Regions from separate parts of the Streptomyces roseoviridis genome, predicted to be linked through region 1. Evidence: riboswitches for the same ligand, from Rfam matches in the RefSeq annotation. Region 1 holds a riboswitch; the other holds the start of a gene.

What was found. A riboswitch is a leader RNA that binds a small molecule or an ion and turns the genes downstream of it on or off. The one in region 1 is predicted to bind glycine.
Region 2: it holds a riboswitch for glycine, as region 1 does, so the genes downstream of both, ABD954_RS16525 (hypothetical protein) here and gcvT (glycine cleavage system aminomethyltransferase GcvT) in region 1, are expected to answer to the same signal.

The regions. Positions count from the first base shown of each region.
Region 1 is NZ_BAAAWU010000001.1:2,186,613-2,194,107, reverse strand. Features, by position in the region: gene ABD954_RS09785 (serine hydroxymethyltransferase) at 1-1,010, opposite strand, end outside; gene gcvH (glycine cleavage system protein GcvH) at 1,035-1,412, opposite strand; gene gcvT (glycine cleavage system aminomethyltransferase GcvT) at 1,532-2,656, opposite strand; glycine riboswitch at 2,816-2,930, opposite strand; gene ABD954_RS09770 (AAA family ATPase) at 3,082-3,768, shown strand; gene ABD954_RS09765 (enhanced serine sensitivity protein SseB) at 3,870-4,637, shown strand; gene ABD954_RS09760 (enhanced serine sensitivity protein SseB C-terminal domain-containing protein) at 4,729-5,520, shown strand; gene ABD954_RS09755 (ABC transporter substrate-binding protein) at 5,754-7,424, shown strand.
Region 2 is NZ_BAAAWU010000001.1:3,642,728-3,650,222, forward strand. Features, by position in the region: gene ABD954_RS16520 (glycosyltransferase) at 165-1,391, opposite strand; gene ABD954_RS16525 (hypothetical protein) at 1,683-1,916, opposite strand; glycine riboswitch at 2,117-2,198, opposite strand; gene ABD954_RS16530 (MarR family winged helix-turn-helix transcriptional regulator) at 2,169-2,555, shown strand; partial or broken gene ABD954_RS16535 (MDR family MFS transporter) at 2,827-4,350, shown strand; gene ABD954_RS16540 (TetR/AcrR family transcriptional regulator) at 4,482-5,273, opposite strand; gene ABD954_RS16545 (MFS transporter) at 5,310-6,860, opposite strand; partial or broken gene ABD954_RS16550 (ArnT family glycosyltransferase) at 6,947-7,495, opposite strand, start outside.

The DNA of each region.
Region 1 (7,495 bases):
TCCTCGGCCTGCTGGCCGTCCAGCTCGCTGTCGCGCAGGTCGACCAGGAGCAGGTGCACGTCGGTGCCGCCGGACAGCACGGACACGCCGTGCTCGCGGACGTCGTCCTGGACCAGGCGCTCGGCGATGATCCGGGCGCCGTCGAGGGTGCGCTGCTGGCGCTCCTTGAACTCCTCCGAGGCCGCGACCTTGAAGGAGACGGCCTTGGCCGCGATCACGTGCTCCAGCGGGCCGCCCTGGAAGCCGGGGAAGACCGAGGAGTTCAGCTTCTTCGCGAACTCCTTCTTCGCCAGGATGATGCCGCCGCGCGGGCCGCCGAGCGTCTTGTGCGTGGTGGAGGTCACCACGTCCGCGTACTCGACCGGGTTCGGGTGCAGACCGGCGGCGACCAGGCCGGCGAAGTGAGCCATGTCGACCCACAGGTACGCCTCGACCTCGTCGGCGATCCGGCGGAACTCCGCGAAGTCCAGCTGGCGCGGGTAGGCGGACCAGCCCGCGATGATCACCTTGGGGCGGTGCTCCTTGGCGAGGCGCTCGACCTCGGCCATGTCGACCAGGCCGGCCTCGTCCACGTGGTAGGCGACCACGTTGAACTGCTTGCCGGAGAAGTTCAGGCGCATGCCGTGGGTGAGGTGGCCGCCGTGGGCCAGGTCCAGGCCGAGGATCGTGTCGCCCGGCTGGGCGATCGCGAAGAGGGCGGCCTGGTTGGCGGAGGCGCCGGAGTGGGGCTGCACGTTGGCGTACTCGGCGCCGAACAGGTCCTTGATCCGGTCGATCGCGATCTGCTCGGCCACGTCGACGTGCTCGCAGCCGCCGTAGTAGCGGCGGCCCGGGTAGCCCTCGGCGTACTTGTTGGTGAGGACCGAGCCCTGGGCCTCCATGACCGCGACCGGAGCGAAGTTCTCCGAGGCGATCATCTCGAGGGTGGACTGCTGGCGGCGGAGCTCGGCGTCGACGGCGGCGGCGACGTCCGGGTCCAGCTCGTGGAGAGGGGTGTTCAGAAGCGACATGTTTCGATCCCTGGGGGGTCTCGGTTAGCCGGCGGTGAAGGCGGTGTACTCGTCGGCGGAGAGCAGGTCCTCCGGCTCGGCCTCGATGCGCACCTTGAACAGCCAGCCGCCCTCGAACGGGGCGGAGTTCACCAGCGAGGGGTCGTCGACGACGTCCTGGTTGGCCGCGACGACCTCACCGGTCACCGGGGCGTACAGGTCGCTGACGGACTTCGTGGACTCCAGCTCGCCACAGGACTCGCCCGCGGTGACGGTCTCACCGACCTCGGGAAGCTGCACGAAGACGACGTCGCCGAGCGCGTTCGCCGCGTGCTCGGTGATGCCGATCGTGGCGACGCCGTCCTCGACGGCCGACAGCCACTCGTGCTCCTTGCTGTAACGAAGCTGCTGGGGGTTGCTCATGACCTGATTCTCCTGGATCGGGGGAGTGCTGATGAACGTGGGTCTTGCGAGGTGAGATGCAGAATGAGACGAATCGATGAGGGATACGTCACTTCTGGCAGATCCCTGTCAGTCGCCTGTCACTTCTGACGCTTGTAGAACGGCAGCGCCACGACCTCGTACGGCTCGTGCGTGCCCCGGATGTCGACGCCGACGCCCTCGGTGCCGGGCGCGGCGAAGGCGGCGTCCACGTAGGCCATGGCGATCGGCTTGCCCAGGGTCGGGGACGGCGCGCCGGAGGTGATCTCGCCGATGACCTCGCCGTTCGCGACCACCGACATGCCGGCGCGCGGGACCCGGCGGCCCTCGGCGACCAGGCCGACCAGCTTGCGCGGCGGAGCGGTCTCGGCGCGCTCGGCGGCCTTCTCGAGCGCCTCGCGGCCGACGAAGCGGCCCTCGTTGGTGGTCTTCTCGAACTTCACCACCCGGCCCAGGCCCGCGTCGAACGGGGTGAGCGCGGTGGTCAGCTCGTGACCGTACAGCGGCATGCCCGCCTCCAGGCGGAGCGTGTCACGGCAGGACAGGCCGCACGGGATCAGGCCGACGCCGGCGCCCGCCTCGGTCAGCGCCCGCCACACGCCCTCGGCGTGTTCCGGCTTCAGGAACAGCTCGAAGCCGTCCTCGCCGGTGTAGCCGGTGCGGGCGATCAGCGCCGGTACGCCCGCGACGGTGCCCGGCAGGCCCGCGTAGTACTTCAGACCGTCCAGGTCGGCGTCGGTGAGGGACTTCAGGATGCCGGGGGACTCCGGGCCCTGGACGGCGATCAGGGCGTACGCGTCGCGGTCGTCGCGGACCTCGGCGTCGAAGCCCCGCGAGCGCTCGGTGAGGGCGTCGAGGACCACCTGGGCGTTGGAGGCGTTGGCGACGACCATGTACTCCGTCTCGCCGAGGCGGTAGACGATCAGGTCGTCGAGGATGCCGCCGTCCTCCTGGCAGATCATCGTGTAGCGGGCGCGGCCGTTGCCGACGGTGGAGATGTTGCCGACCAGGGCGTAGTCCAGGAGGTCCACGGCCTGCGGGCCGGTGACGGTGATCTCACCCATGTGGGAGAGGTCGAAGAGGCCCGCGCGGGTCCGTACGGCGTTGTGCTCGTCGCGCTCGCTGCCGTAGCGCAGCGGCATGTCCCAGCCGGCGAAGTCGGTCATGGTCGCGCCCAGTGAGCGATGCAGCGCATCGAGGGCAGTCAGGCGGGGGGCAGTGCTCATGGGGTGGCTCCCGGGTCCCAGGGCGTGCAGGGCACGACGTGCATGACGGTGAGGACGATCCTCCCCATCTGTCATGGAACCTGAGAGGTTCACCGAGGGCATCCTCGGCTTGCACCTTGGGTGGGGCCGCGACAGGTGCGGCCCGCTTTTCAGATCTGCCTCATCCACGCGGTACGGGGCCTGAGAGATTCAAGGGAGGTTCTTGCTCCTTCGGCGCCCGGGGACGTCCGGCGCGACTGCGCCTGGCGGCCCGGGACTCTCCCGCGCGGATTCGAGCGGCCGGTATGCGGTTGTGCGCGCTCGTGCGAGCGCGTGGCGCGCTCATCATTGCACGGCGGGTCCGCCGGGCAAATCGCTTGTGTCCCATTACCGTTTCTTTACACTTCGTGGGCAGGGTCCCGGCAGGCCCGACAGGGGGAGCAGAGATGACCATCCAGCGCACCGGCGCCTACGCGGCGAGTCCCGGCATACCCGTCCAGCGGGCGGCCGCCCGCGCCCGCGCCCGCGACCGGGTCAGAAGCCGGCGCCGCGCCCGGATCCTGCGCGACCTGCGCGAGCGCGGCGGCCGCAGCCCCCGCGTGCTGACCTTCGCCGCCGGCGACGTCGTCGTGGTCTCCGGACTGCCCGGCGCCGGGAAGTCCACCCTCATGGACCGCGCCGCCGCCGGCCGCGCCATCGACTCGCAGCACACCCGCGAGCGCTGGGAGGCCCGGCTGCCCGGCTTCCTGCCGTACGCCCTGTGGCGCCCCCTGGCCCGCCTCGCCCACTACGCGGGCCTGCGCCGCGCCCTGCGCTCGGGCGCCGGGGTGATCGTCCACGACTGCGGCACCCAGTCCTGGGTGCGCGGCTGGCTCGCCCGGGAGGCCCGCAGGCGCGGCGCCGCCCTGCACCTGGTCCTGCTCGACGTCGACCCCGACACCGCCCGCGCCGGCCAGCGCTCCCGCGGCCGCGGCGTCTCCGGCTACGCCTTCGCCCGGCACCGCCGCGCCGTCGGCCGCCTGGTGCGCACCGCCGAGAGCGGCGCCCTGCCGCCCGGCTGCGCCTCGGTCACCCTGCTCGACCGGGACGCCGCCGACGCCCTGCGCCGGATCGGATTCCGCGACGTGGCGTGAACCACTCCCGCCCCCCGGGCGTCCTATTCGGTCACAGGGGCGGCGAGCCGCCGTTAAGGTGCTGAACCGCAGGCAGGTGCCGGAAGGGGACGACGAGAACCGTGGACGTGACGTGGCCGGGCAATGAGCTCGAGGAAGTGCTGGCCGCCTCGCTGGGCAACCCCGCCGCCGGCGGCAGGCTGGTCGAGGTCCTCGGCCGCAGCGCCGTCTGGGTGCCGCTGCCCAACGGCGGCGGACCCGACAGCCCCGACCTCGACCTGCCCACCATGGAGATCGACGGCTCCGCCTACGTGCCCGTCTTCAGCTCCCACGAGCAGTTCCTCGCCTGCGTCGGCGAGCACATGTCCTTCACCGTCGCCCCCGCCCGCGACTTCGCCCGCGGCCTGCCCCCGCAGCTCGGCATCGCCGTGAACCCCGGCGGCACCGTCGGCGTCCCGCTGCCCCCGGCCGCCGTCGCCGAGCTCTGCCGCGTCGGCCGCACCCCCCATGGGGGCGCCTCCCGTGACGGAGGCTACGGGGCAGGGCCCGCCTCCGGCGGCCGCGTCCGCCTCTTCGAACCCGACTGGCAGGACGACCCGGTCGACTTCCTCGCCGCCGCCTCCGCCGAGTTCGAGGCCCTCGGCACCGTCGCCACGGCCCGCCGCGCCCTCGCCAGCGTCGAGGGCACCGAACCCGCCCTCTTCGTCGGCGTCCAGCTGACCCACCCCGACGCCGACCCCGCCACCCCGCTGGACGCCCTCGGCCGCGCCCTCGGCCGGATCGAGGTCGCCTGGCCGGTCAACCTCATCCTGCTCGACGTGGCCCAGGACCCGGTCGCCGACTGGATGCTGGAGAAGGTACGGCCCTTCTTCCAGCGCGCCGCCGTGTGACGGTCCCCCTGTTTAAGCTGAACTGATTCAGAACCGAGAGCAACGAGCAACCGGGCCGTACGGCCGTACGAAAAGAGGGGCGGGACCCAGGGTGAGCGCGTCAGGCACCGCTGCGACCGGACAGGTCGAGCACATGCTGCGCCAGGTGGCACCCGGACGCCACGACGCCTACGAGCAGCTGCTGCACGCCCTCGCCGGCTCCGAGGTCTGGATGCTGCTCTGGCAGGGCGCCCCCGGATCCCCCGACGCCCAGTACGGGAACATGGAGGTCGACGGCTACGGCTACGCCCCCTGCGTCACCTCCGCCCAGGAGCTCGCCGCCTCCGGCTGGAACCGCGCCCACGAGCTCGTCCCGGGCCTGGAGATCGCCCGCGCCCTCTACCCCGACCGCTGGGGCATCTGGCTGAACCCGCACGCCCCCGGCGGCGGCGTCGGCATCCCCTGGGCCGACCTGCGCCGCATCGCCACCGGCCTGGACCGCATGCCGGCGGGACCCCTGCGGCTGTCCGAGCCCGCCCTGGAGATCCCGCAGTTCTACGCCCTGCTCACCCAGAACGCGCACCGCACCTCCGCCGTGCGCTCGCTGCGCCGCGCCTGGGTGCAGCCCGCGCTCGGCTCCCCGTACCTCGCCATCGGCCTCGACCTGTACGACTCCGCCCCCGCCTCCGTCGAGGCGGTCCGCGCGATGATGCACCAGACCGTCGCCGCCGTCCCCGACGGCCTGCCCGTCTGCACGGTGACCATGTCCGACACGTACGACCCGGTCGCGATGTGGCTGGCCGCCCACGCCCGCCCGTTCTACGACCGCGAGGCGCACGCCGCCCCGCAGGCCGCCCCGTCTCACCAGCCGGGATACGGCTACCCGCCCGCGCAGCACCGCTGACACCGCGGCGTCACCCGCGGACGCCGTGCGGAAACACGGCCGAAATCCCCTGCCAAGCTGAGGTTTTGCCTCCGCTTTCCGCCGGGCGCGCTGCGATGTCCCGCATCGGACCGTTTTGGTAACTGTCCGGGTCTCAGGTTGGTATCACCGCTATGCGGACTGTTCTCTGCCGCGTCACTCGCCAGTAGCGTTCGGCCGGTCAAGACCACACATGGCGACCCAGGGGTGGACCCATGCGAATATTCAAGTCCCGGGCGGCCCGGGCTTTGACGGCGGCCCTCACGGTCGGCCTCATCGCCACCGGCTGCGCGAGCGAGCGGGGCAAGGACGGGGACAAGGGCGGGGCGAAGGACACCTTCGTCTTCGGCGCCCCCGGCGACCCGGCCTCCCTCGACCCGTCCCTCGCGGCCGACGGCGAGACCTTCCGGGTCACCCGTCAGGCCTTCGAAGCACTGCTCGAGCACGAGTCGGGAGGCAGCAAGCTCGTCGGCGGTCTCGCCGAGACCTGGTCGAGCAACCCCCAGGGCACGGTCTGGACGTTCAACCTGCGCAAGGGCGTGAAGTTCCACGACGGCGAGGCGTTCAACGCCGCCGCGGTCTGCGCGAACTACGACCACTGGTTCAACTGGAAGGGCACCTACCAGTCCAGCGCGATCTCCACCTACTGGCAGGACATCATGGGTGGCTTCGCGAAGAACGAGGACAAGGAAGCCCCGCCGCCGAACTACAAGTCCTGCACGGCCAAGGACGAGAACACGGCGGTCATCGAGGTCCTCAAGCCCTCCGCCAACCTGCCCGGCGGCTTCTCCCTCCAGGCCCTCGCGATCCACTCGCCGAAGGCGATCAAGGAGTACGAGAAGCAGGCGGCGTCCGCCAAGGGCGACGCCATCACGTACCCCAAGTACAGCCAGGAGGCCGGCACGGTCGCCGGCACCGGCCCGTACAAGATCGCGAAGTGGAACAAGGGCAACAAGGAAGTCTCCCTCACCCGCTTCGACGACTACTGGGGCGAGAAGGCCAAGGTGAAGAACCTGGTCATCCGCACCATCGACACCGAGGACGCCCGCCGTCAGGCGCTGCAGGCCGGTGACATCGACGGCTACGACCTGGTCGCGCCCGCCGACATCAAGACCCTCGAGGCCGCCGGCTTCAAGGTCCCGACCCGTGACGTCTTCAACCTGCTCTACCTCGGTATGACGCAGACGAAGAACCCGGCGCTGCAGAAGCCGGCCGTCCGCCAGGCCATCGCGCACGCCGTCGACCGCGAGAACATCGTCAAGACCCAGCTGCCCGAGGGCGGCAAGGTCGCGACCCAGTTCATGCCCGACACGGTCGCCGGCTACTCCGAGAACGTGAAGAAGTACCCCTTCGACACGGCCAAGGCCAAGCAGCTCCTCGCCTCCGCCGGTGCGAGCAACCTCTCCGTCGAGATGTGCTACCCGACCGAGGTCACCCGCCCGTACATGCCGGCGCCGCAGGACATCTTCGAGCTGATCAAGGCCGACCTGGAGAAGGCCGGCATCAAGGTCACCCCGAAGCCGCTGAAGTGGAACCCGGACTACCTGGACGCGGTCGAGGCCGGCTCCTGCGCCCTGCACATGCTCGGCTGGACCGGTGACTTCAACGACGGCTACAACTTCATCGGCACCTGGTTCGCCGAGCCCGACAAGCAGTGGGGCTTCAAGGACGACAAGGTCTTCACCGCGGTGAAGGCGGGCTCGCTCCAGGGCGACCCGACCAAGCGCACCGACCTGTACAAGGCCGCCAACGAGGCGATCATGGAGTACCTGCCGGGTCTCCCGCTGACCTCCTCGCCGCCCGCCATCGCGTTCGGCAAGAACGTCAACCCGCCGAAGGTCTCCCCGCTGACGCAGGAGAACTTCGCCGAGGCCTCCTTCAAGTAGCCGAAGGAACAACGCCAGAGGTCCGCCCGGCCACGGAGAACACGTGGCCGGGCGGACCCGCATCCGACTCT
Region 2 (7,495 bases), 1.5 Mb from region 1:
GTCAAGGGTGGAGCGAAGCGCAATCGCGCAGCGACGCGACCGAAGGGAGCGCCCTTGAGGGGTCGGTGGAGGGGGCCACACTCGGAGAGAGGGCGGCCGATCCAGAAGCCCACCAGCAACGCCCACCCCGACCACCCAAGACCCGCACCCCGGCCACCACCCCCCTACGCCCGCTCCCCGAACCCCTCCACCAGCAGCTTCGCCGTCCGCTCCGCCCCGTCCGTGCGCACCTTGCCCGCCGCCGCCCTCGCCGCCGCGCCGGTCTCCGGGGCCAGGGCCGTCGACAGGGCCGCGGCCAGCGACGCGTAGGTCGGCGCCGGGCCGTCGTGCGCCGCGCCGATGCCGAGTTCGGCCACCCGCGCCGCCCAGTACGGCTGGTCGACGATCTGCGGGACCAGCACCTGCGGCACTCCCGCCCGCGCCGCCGTCGTGGTCGTGCCCGCGCCGCCGTGGTGAATGACGGCGGCCACCCTCGGGAAGAGCCGCTGGTGGTTCGCCTCCCCGACCGCCATGCAGTCGTCCTGGTCGTCGATCAGGCCCAGGTCCGCCCAGCCCCGCGACACGAGGACCCGACGCCCGTGGGCGCGTACCGCCTCGATGGCCGCCCGGGCCGGTTCCGTCGAGCCCTGCATGCCCATGCTGCCGAAGCCCACGTACACCGGCGGCTCCCCGTCCTTCAGGAAGGCTTCCAGCTCCTCCGGCAGCGGCCGCTCGTCCGGCACGAACCACGCACCGGTCTGCGCCACGTCGAGGTCCGCCGGCTCCTGCCACGGACCGAGGAACGGGTCCGCCGCCAGCAACGGCCGCTCCCCCATGGCGTAATGACGGACGCTCGGCACCGGCGGCAGCCCGACCTTGGCCCGCAGCGCGGTGAGTCCCGCGCCGAAGACGGCGTTCACGCTGTCGACGTCCCGGTCCCACAGCACCCGGTTGTCCGTCACTCCCTCCGGCAGGGGGTGCCCCGGCAGCGGATACGGCGGGTGGTGCGGCGAGGGCAGCATCCCGGGGAAGAAGGTCACGTACGCATAGCGCAGGCCCCGCTGCTCGGCGGCCGTCCGCGCTCCCGTCACCGCCGGGAACAGACCGGTCGCCAGGAGGGCGTCCGCCCCCTCGGCGGCCTCGGCCACCGCCTCGTACTGCGCCTCGGCCAGCGCGGCCACCCGGTCGGCCATGTCCTCCGCCGAGTTCGGCCTCGGCCCTGCCGCCAGCGCGCGGATGGAAAGGCGCACCGGCACCATCTCGACCCCGACGCCGGCGAGGCGGTCGGCGAACTCCTGGTCCTCGGGCGCGACCAGGCGGACTCGCGCCCCCGACCGCCCGAGCACGACCGCCAGAGCGGCCAGCGGCTCGACGTCCCCACGGGACCCGTACGACGACAACACCACGCGCATGCGGTGGTTCCCCCTTCGGCTGGTTCCCTCGCCCGATTCGAGCGAAGGACGCCGATTGTGCGGCACCACCGGGGCCTTGCCGCAAGGCCCCCCGTGCGCTATACGTTGAGTACGGCGGGGAGCGCATACGGCTCCCGGCCTTTTCTTTTGCCCCCACTGCGCCGCCGCACCGCCGCACCGGCGCACCGGCGCGGCGAGGGTTGCGACAACGCGGAGAGGGCGGCCGGGCCCGAAGCCCCCGTGGAGCCTCCGGCCCGACCGCCCTCCTGAAGGCCGGTCGGTCGATAGTGGTCAGCCCAGCGCGAGCCAGGCCACGCCCGCGAGGACGGCGATCGCGACGACGATGCCGACGATCAGGCCCACGCGGGGGCCGGAGGAAGTCGCGGCGGCGGTCTGCTGCTGCCGCTGCGGGGTGCCCTCGTCGACGAAGGCGCGGAACATCTGGGTGCTGCCTGCGGGGTCGTAGGAGCCCTCGGGGGCCTGACCGCCGCCCTGGCCGTACGGTGCTTGGGGGTTGTGTGCCATGGGCCGGACCCTAGCGAAGTCGGGGTGGCGGCCCCAAGCCCCGCCCTCCGGCCCTGCCCCGGACCTGCACGCGCCCTCCCCCTCCGACCCGCTTTGCCGATTCTTTAGCACGCTTTGACCGATTTAGTTTGCCTGGAGCAACCATCCATCTCTATCGTTGCCCTAAGCAACAAGATGTCGGAGTGTGCGATGGAGACGGTCAACCGGAACCGGTACGAGGAGCTCGCCCGAGCGGTGAGCGCCTTCGGCGCCGTGAAGCGCGGGCTCTCCCGGGCCCTGCCCGCCCACTGCCAGGGCGGTGCGGCGGCCGTGCTCGCCCTGGTCAAACACCACGGCGACATGCGGACGAGCCGGCTCGCCGAGCTGATGGCCGTCGACATGTCGGTGTGCAGTCGCCACGTGGCGCACACCGTGGAGTACGGCTGGATCGAGCGACTGCCCGACCCGGACGACAAGCGATCCCGCATCCTGCGGCTCACTCCCGAGGGGTACGCGATGCTCGGCGAGCTCGACCGCCGGGTCACCGACGCCTTCTCCCGCCACCTCACGGAGTGGTCGGACGACGACGTCGCCCTGCTCACCGCACTGCTCGGCCGCCTCCGCGATTCCTTCGGGGACTGCCGGGCCCACCACGCCTGACACCCGTACCGCCTGACACCCGCACCGCCTGACACCCGCACCGCCTGACGACCACCGGCCTCACGCCAATTCCGCGTGACGCCCACCCCGCCTCACGCCTCTTGCGCGTGACGCCCACCCGGCGTGACGCCCACCCCGCCTCACGCCCGCTCCGCTCGACGCCCATCACGCTTGACCACGAAGGAAGTTCATGGCTACGACCTCGCCCGACGCCGGTGTGCGGGACGGCCTCACCCCTCACGGGAGCGCCGGCCCCGGCGCCGCCCCGCCGATGACGCACCGACAGATCATGGAGGCGCTGTCCGGGCTGCTGCTCGGCATGTTCGTCGCCATCCTGTCCTCGACGATCGTCTCGAACGCCCTCCCCCAGATCATCACCGACCTCGGCGGTGGTCAGTCCGCCTACACCTGGGTCGTCACCGCCGCCCTGCTGTCGATGACGGCGACCACCCCGCTCTGGGGCAAGCTGGCCGACCTCTTCTCCAAGAAGCTGCTCGTCCAGATAGCCCTGGTCATCTACGTCGCCGGCTCGGTGGTCGCCGGTCTCTCCCAGAACACCGGCATGCTCATCGCCTGCCGCGTCGTCCAGGGCATCGGCGTCGGCGGTCTGACCGCCCTCTCCCAGATCATCCTGGCCGCCATGATCGCCCCGCGTGAGCGCGGCCGGTACAGCGGCTACCTCGGCGCGGTCTTCGCCGTCGCCACCGTCGGCGGCCCGCTGCTCGGCGGCGTCATCACCGACACCGACTGGCTCGGCTGGCGCTGGTGCTTCTACGTCGGCGTGCCCTTCGCGATCATCGCGCTGCTCGTCCTCCAGAAGACCCTCAAGCTGCCCGTCGTGAAGCGCCAGGTCAAGGTCGACTGGGCCGGCGCCCTCTTCATCAGCGCCGCCGTCTCCCTGCTCCTCATCTGGGTCACCTTCGCGGGCGACAAGTACGACTGGCTGTCCTGGCAGACCGCCGTCATGGTGGGCGGTTCGATCGTCCTCGGCGCGGTCTTCGTCCTCGTCGAGTCGAAGGCGTCCGAGCCGATCATCCCGCTGCGGCTCTTCCGCAACCGCACGATCACCCTGGCCTCGCTGGCCTCGCTCTTCGTGGGCGTCGCGATGTTCGCCGGCACGGTCTTCTTCAGCCAGTACTTCCAGCTGGCCCGCGACGAGTCGCCGACGATGTCCGGCGTCCTCACCATCCCGATGATCGCCGGCCTGTTCGTCTCCTCGACGGTCTCCGGCATGATCATCACCAAGACCGGCCGCTGGAAGACCTGGCTGATCAGCGGCGGCGCCCTCGCCACCGGCGGCCTGGGCCTGCTCGGCACCATCCGTTACGACACGGAGTACTGGCACATCGCCGTCTTCATGGCGGTGCTCGGCCTCGGACTCGGCATGATGATGCAGAACCTGGTGCTCTGCACCCAGAACCAGGTCGCCCCCTCCGACCTCGGTGCCGCCTCCTCCGTCGTCACCTTCTTCCGCTCCCTGGGCGGTGCGATCGGCGTCTCGGCGCTCGGCGCGGTCATGGCCCACCGGGTCACCGACTACGTCAAGGAGGGCCTGGCCGAGCTCGGCCCGAAGGCCGCCGGGGCCGTGGGTCAGGGCGGCGGCGGCATCCCGGACATGGACAAGCTGCCGGCCCCGATCCGTACGGTCATGGAGAGTGCGTACGGGCACGGCGTCGGCGACGTCTTCCTCTACTCGGCGCCCTTCGCGCTGCTCGCCTTCGTGGTGACGCTCTTCATCAAGGAGGTCGCGCTGAAGAGCAGCTCGGCCCCCGAGGCACCCGCGGCGCCTGCGGAGAAGAACGAGAAGAGCGAGCAGAGCGAGAAGAGCGGGCAGAGCGCCTAGGAAGGACTCCCGGCCGCGCTTCGAGCGGAGGCGCGGCCGGGTCGGGTACGGAGCGGCGGGTCAGGGGACGGCTCGCCGCTCCGTCATTCAGCCGGGCGGTCGGAACGGCTCCGCTCGACCATGACCTCGATGCCGGCGATCAGGACCTCGAGCGCGTAGTCGAAGTCGCGGTCCCAGATGTCGCTGACGGTGCCGTGCGAGGCGCGCTCGTCGAGGATCTCCGCGATCGGTTCCAGCGCCTCCACGAACCGCGGGTCGTCGCGGAACGCTCTGATGGACTCCCCGTAGAAGTCGTCCTGCGACATCCCGGCCTCGTTCGCCCGGCGCTGGAACTGGGACTCGATGGTCCCGTAGCCGTAGACGAACTGGAAGACGGCCGACATCGCGCTGGGCTGGCGGTCGAGCGGCAGGCCGCTGGCCCGGACCGCCTCCTGGATCTTGGAGCCGACGGCGATCGCGTGCGGGCCGATGTTGAGGTACTGCCCCGCGCACGGCGACATCCACGGGTGGCGCACCAGCATCCGCCGGTAGGCCAGGGCGAGCACCTTGATCCGGTCGCGCCAGTCGCCGGCGGAGTCGACCTCGGCCAGGTCGATCTCGGCGTAGCAGGTGTCGATGGCGTACTCGATGATGTCGTCCTTGGTGTCCACGTACCAGTACAGGGACATCGCGGTGACGTTCAGCTCGGTCGCCAGCTTGCGCATGGAGAGCTTGGCCAGGCCCTCCTCGTCCAGCATCCGGATCGACGCCGCGACGATCCGGTCCCGGTCGAGCCCGGCCGGGCCGCCCCCGCTGCGGGCGGCCCGGCGGTCCCCGTTCTCCAGCCAGACGCTGGAACGCGCCGGGTTCCTGGCCCGATCCGCTGCCTTGACCATCGCGTTCCTTCCGTCCGTCAGTGGTTCGCGACCATGCTAGGCAGCTCCGGTCGGCTGATCGGACGGCTCGGCGGCCTTGCCTGCGGCATCGGCGCGTTCGGCTCGTTCGGCTCGTTCGGCGCGTTCGACGCGTTCGGCGCGCTTCAGCAGGGCCGCCGCGACCAGGCCGCCGGCGAGGACGGCGATCGCGCCCACGAGCTGGCTGGTCTGGAGCCCGGTGGCGAAGGCGTCGGAGATCGCCGCCCGCTCGGTGTCGTTTCCGGCCGCGGCGAGGGCGGCGGGCAGCGAGGTCGCGGTGACGGTGACGAGCGCGGCGAACCGGGCGTTGAGGACGGCACCGAGGACGGCGACGCCGAGACCGTTGCCGAACTCGGCGAGGGTGCCGTTGACGCCCGCGCCCACACCGGCCTTCTCCGGCGGGATCGCGCTCATGATGGCGTTGGCCATGGCCGGGTTGGAGACGGCGAGACCGGTGCCCATGAGCACCAGGCCGAGCAGCATGCCCCAGTAGGTGCCGTCGGTGCCGCCGCCGATCAGGGCGATCGAGCCGAGGCCGGCCGCCACCAGCGTCATGCCGACGGTGACGGTGAGCGGGGTGCCGAGCTTCATCACGATCCGCGGGCCGACCCCGGTGAGGTTGAGCGCCACGACGGTCAGCGCGAGCGGCGCCATCCGCAGACCCGCCTCCAGCGGCTCGTACCCGAGGACGAACTGGAGGTGCTGGGTGAGCAGGAACAGCGAGCCGCCCATGCCGAACATCACCAGGATGGCGCCGGCGACCGCGCCGACGAACTTCTGGTTGCGGAAGAAGTGCATGTCGAGCATCGGGTACGGGACGCGCAGCTCCCACGCGGCGAACGCGGCCAGGACGACGACGCCGATCGCGGCCGGGACCAGCACCTCGGCGGAGGTCCAGCCGTGCTCGGGGCCGGTGATGATCGCGTACACGGCGGCGGTCATGCCGATGGTGGACAGCAGGGCGCCGAGCAGGTCGGGGCGCTCTCCCTGCGGGTTCTTGGACTCGGGGACGAGCTTGAGGACGGCGACCAGGCCGATCAGCGCCACCGGGATGTTGATGAGGAAGATCATTCCCCACCAGAAGTGGTTGAGGATCGCGCCGCCGATCAGCGGGCCGGCGGCGAAGCCGAGCGAGCCGACGGTGGCCCAGAGCGCGATGGCCTTGACCCGCTCGGAGTCGTCGAAGATCTGCATGACGACGGCGAGGGTCGTGGTCATGAGCAGCGCGCCGCCGACGCCCATGCCCGCGCGGGCGGCGATCAGCTGCGCGCTGGACTCGGCGAGGCCGGCGGTGAGCGAGCCGATGCCGAACAGCGCGAGCCCGATCGCCAGCATCTTCTTGCGGCCGTAGCGGTCGGCGGCGTTGCCCGCGGTGAGCAGCAGTCCGGACTGGACGAGCGAGTAGGCGTTGATCATCCACTGGATGTCGCTGGTGGACGCGTGGAGTTCGGTGGTCAGCGAGGGGATGGCGACGCTGAGCACGGTGTTGTCGAGCAGCACGGTGAGCTGGGCGAGGCAGATGACGCCGAGGATCAGCCAGCGCTGCGGGTGGCCGCCGGTGGCTGTCATGGGCAACTCCTATACGGTGTACGAGAGCGGGACTCGTACACCGTACAGGAGCTCTCGTACGCCGTATAGCGACTTTTCGCGGCGGCCTACTGCGCGGCGGCCTTCCTGCTGGTCAGGTCGTAAAACGTGGTGCTGTCGAAGGTGACCTTCTCGAAGGTGTCCTCGACCCACGCCGCGATCGCGGAGCCGTTCCCGCCGGCGCCGAAGCCGCCGCCCGAGCCGCCGCCCGGGGCGATGAAGTAGTGGATCCGCCCCTCTGCCACGTACTGCTTGAACCGCGCCAGGGTCGGCGACGGGTCGCTGCCGTTGAAGCCGCCGATCGCCATGACCGGCTTCTGGGTGGCCAGCTGGTAACCGGCCGCGTTCTGGGCTCCGATGGCGGCGGCGACCCAGGTGTAGGAGTCGGCGTCCGCCAGCAGGGCCTGCCGGGCCTCGGCCCCGACGGGCGTGCCGTTGAGGAGACCGCCCAGGCCACGCCGCTCACCGGGAGCCATGGCACCGGGAGCCACGGCACCGGGAGCCATGGCACCGGGGGGCCGGCCTCCGCCCTGGCCCGCGGGGGACTGACCGCCTGCCGGGGGCCGACCAGCGGGGGCCTGACCGCCCGCCGGGGCCCGGCCGTCGGCCGGGGGCTG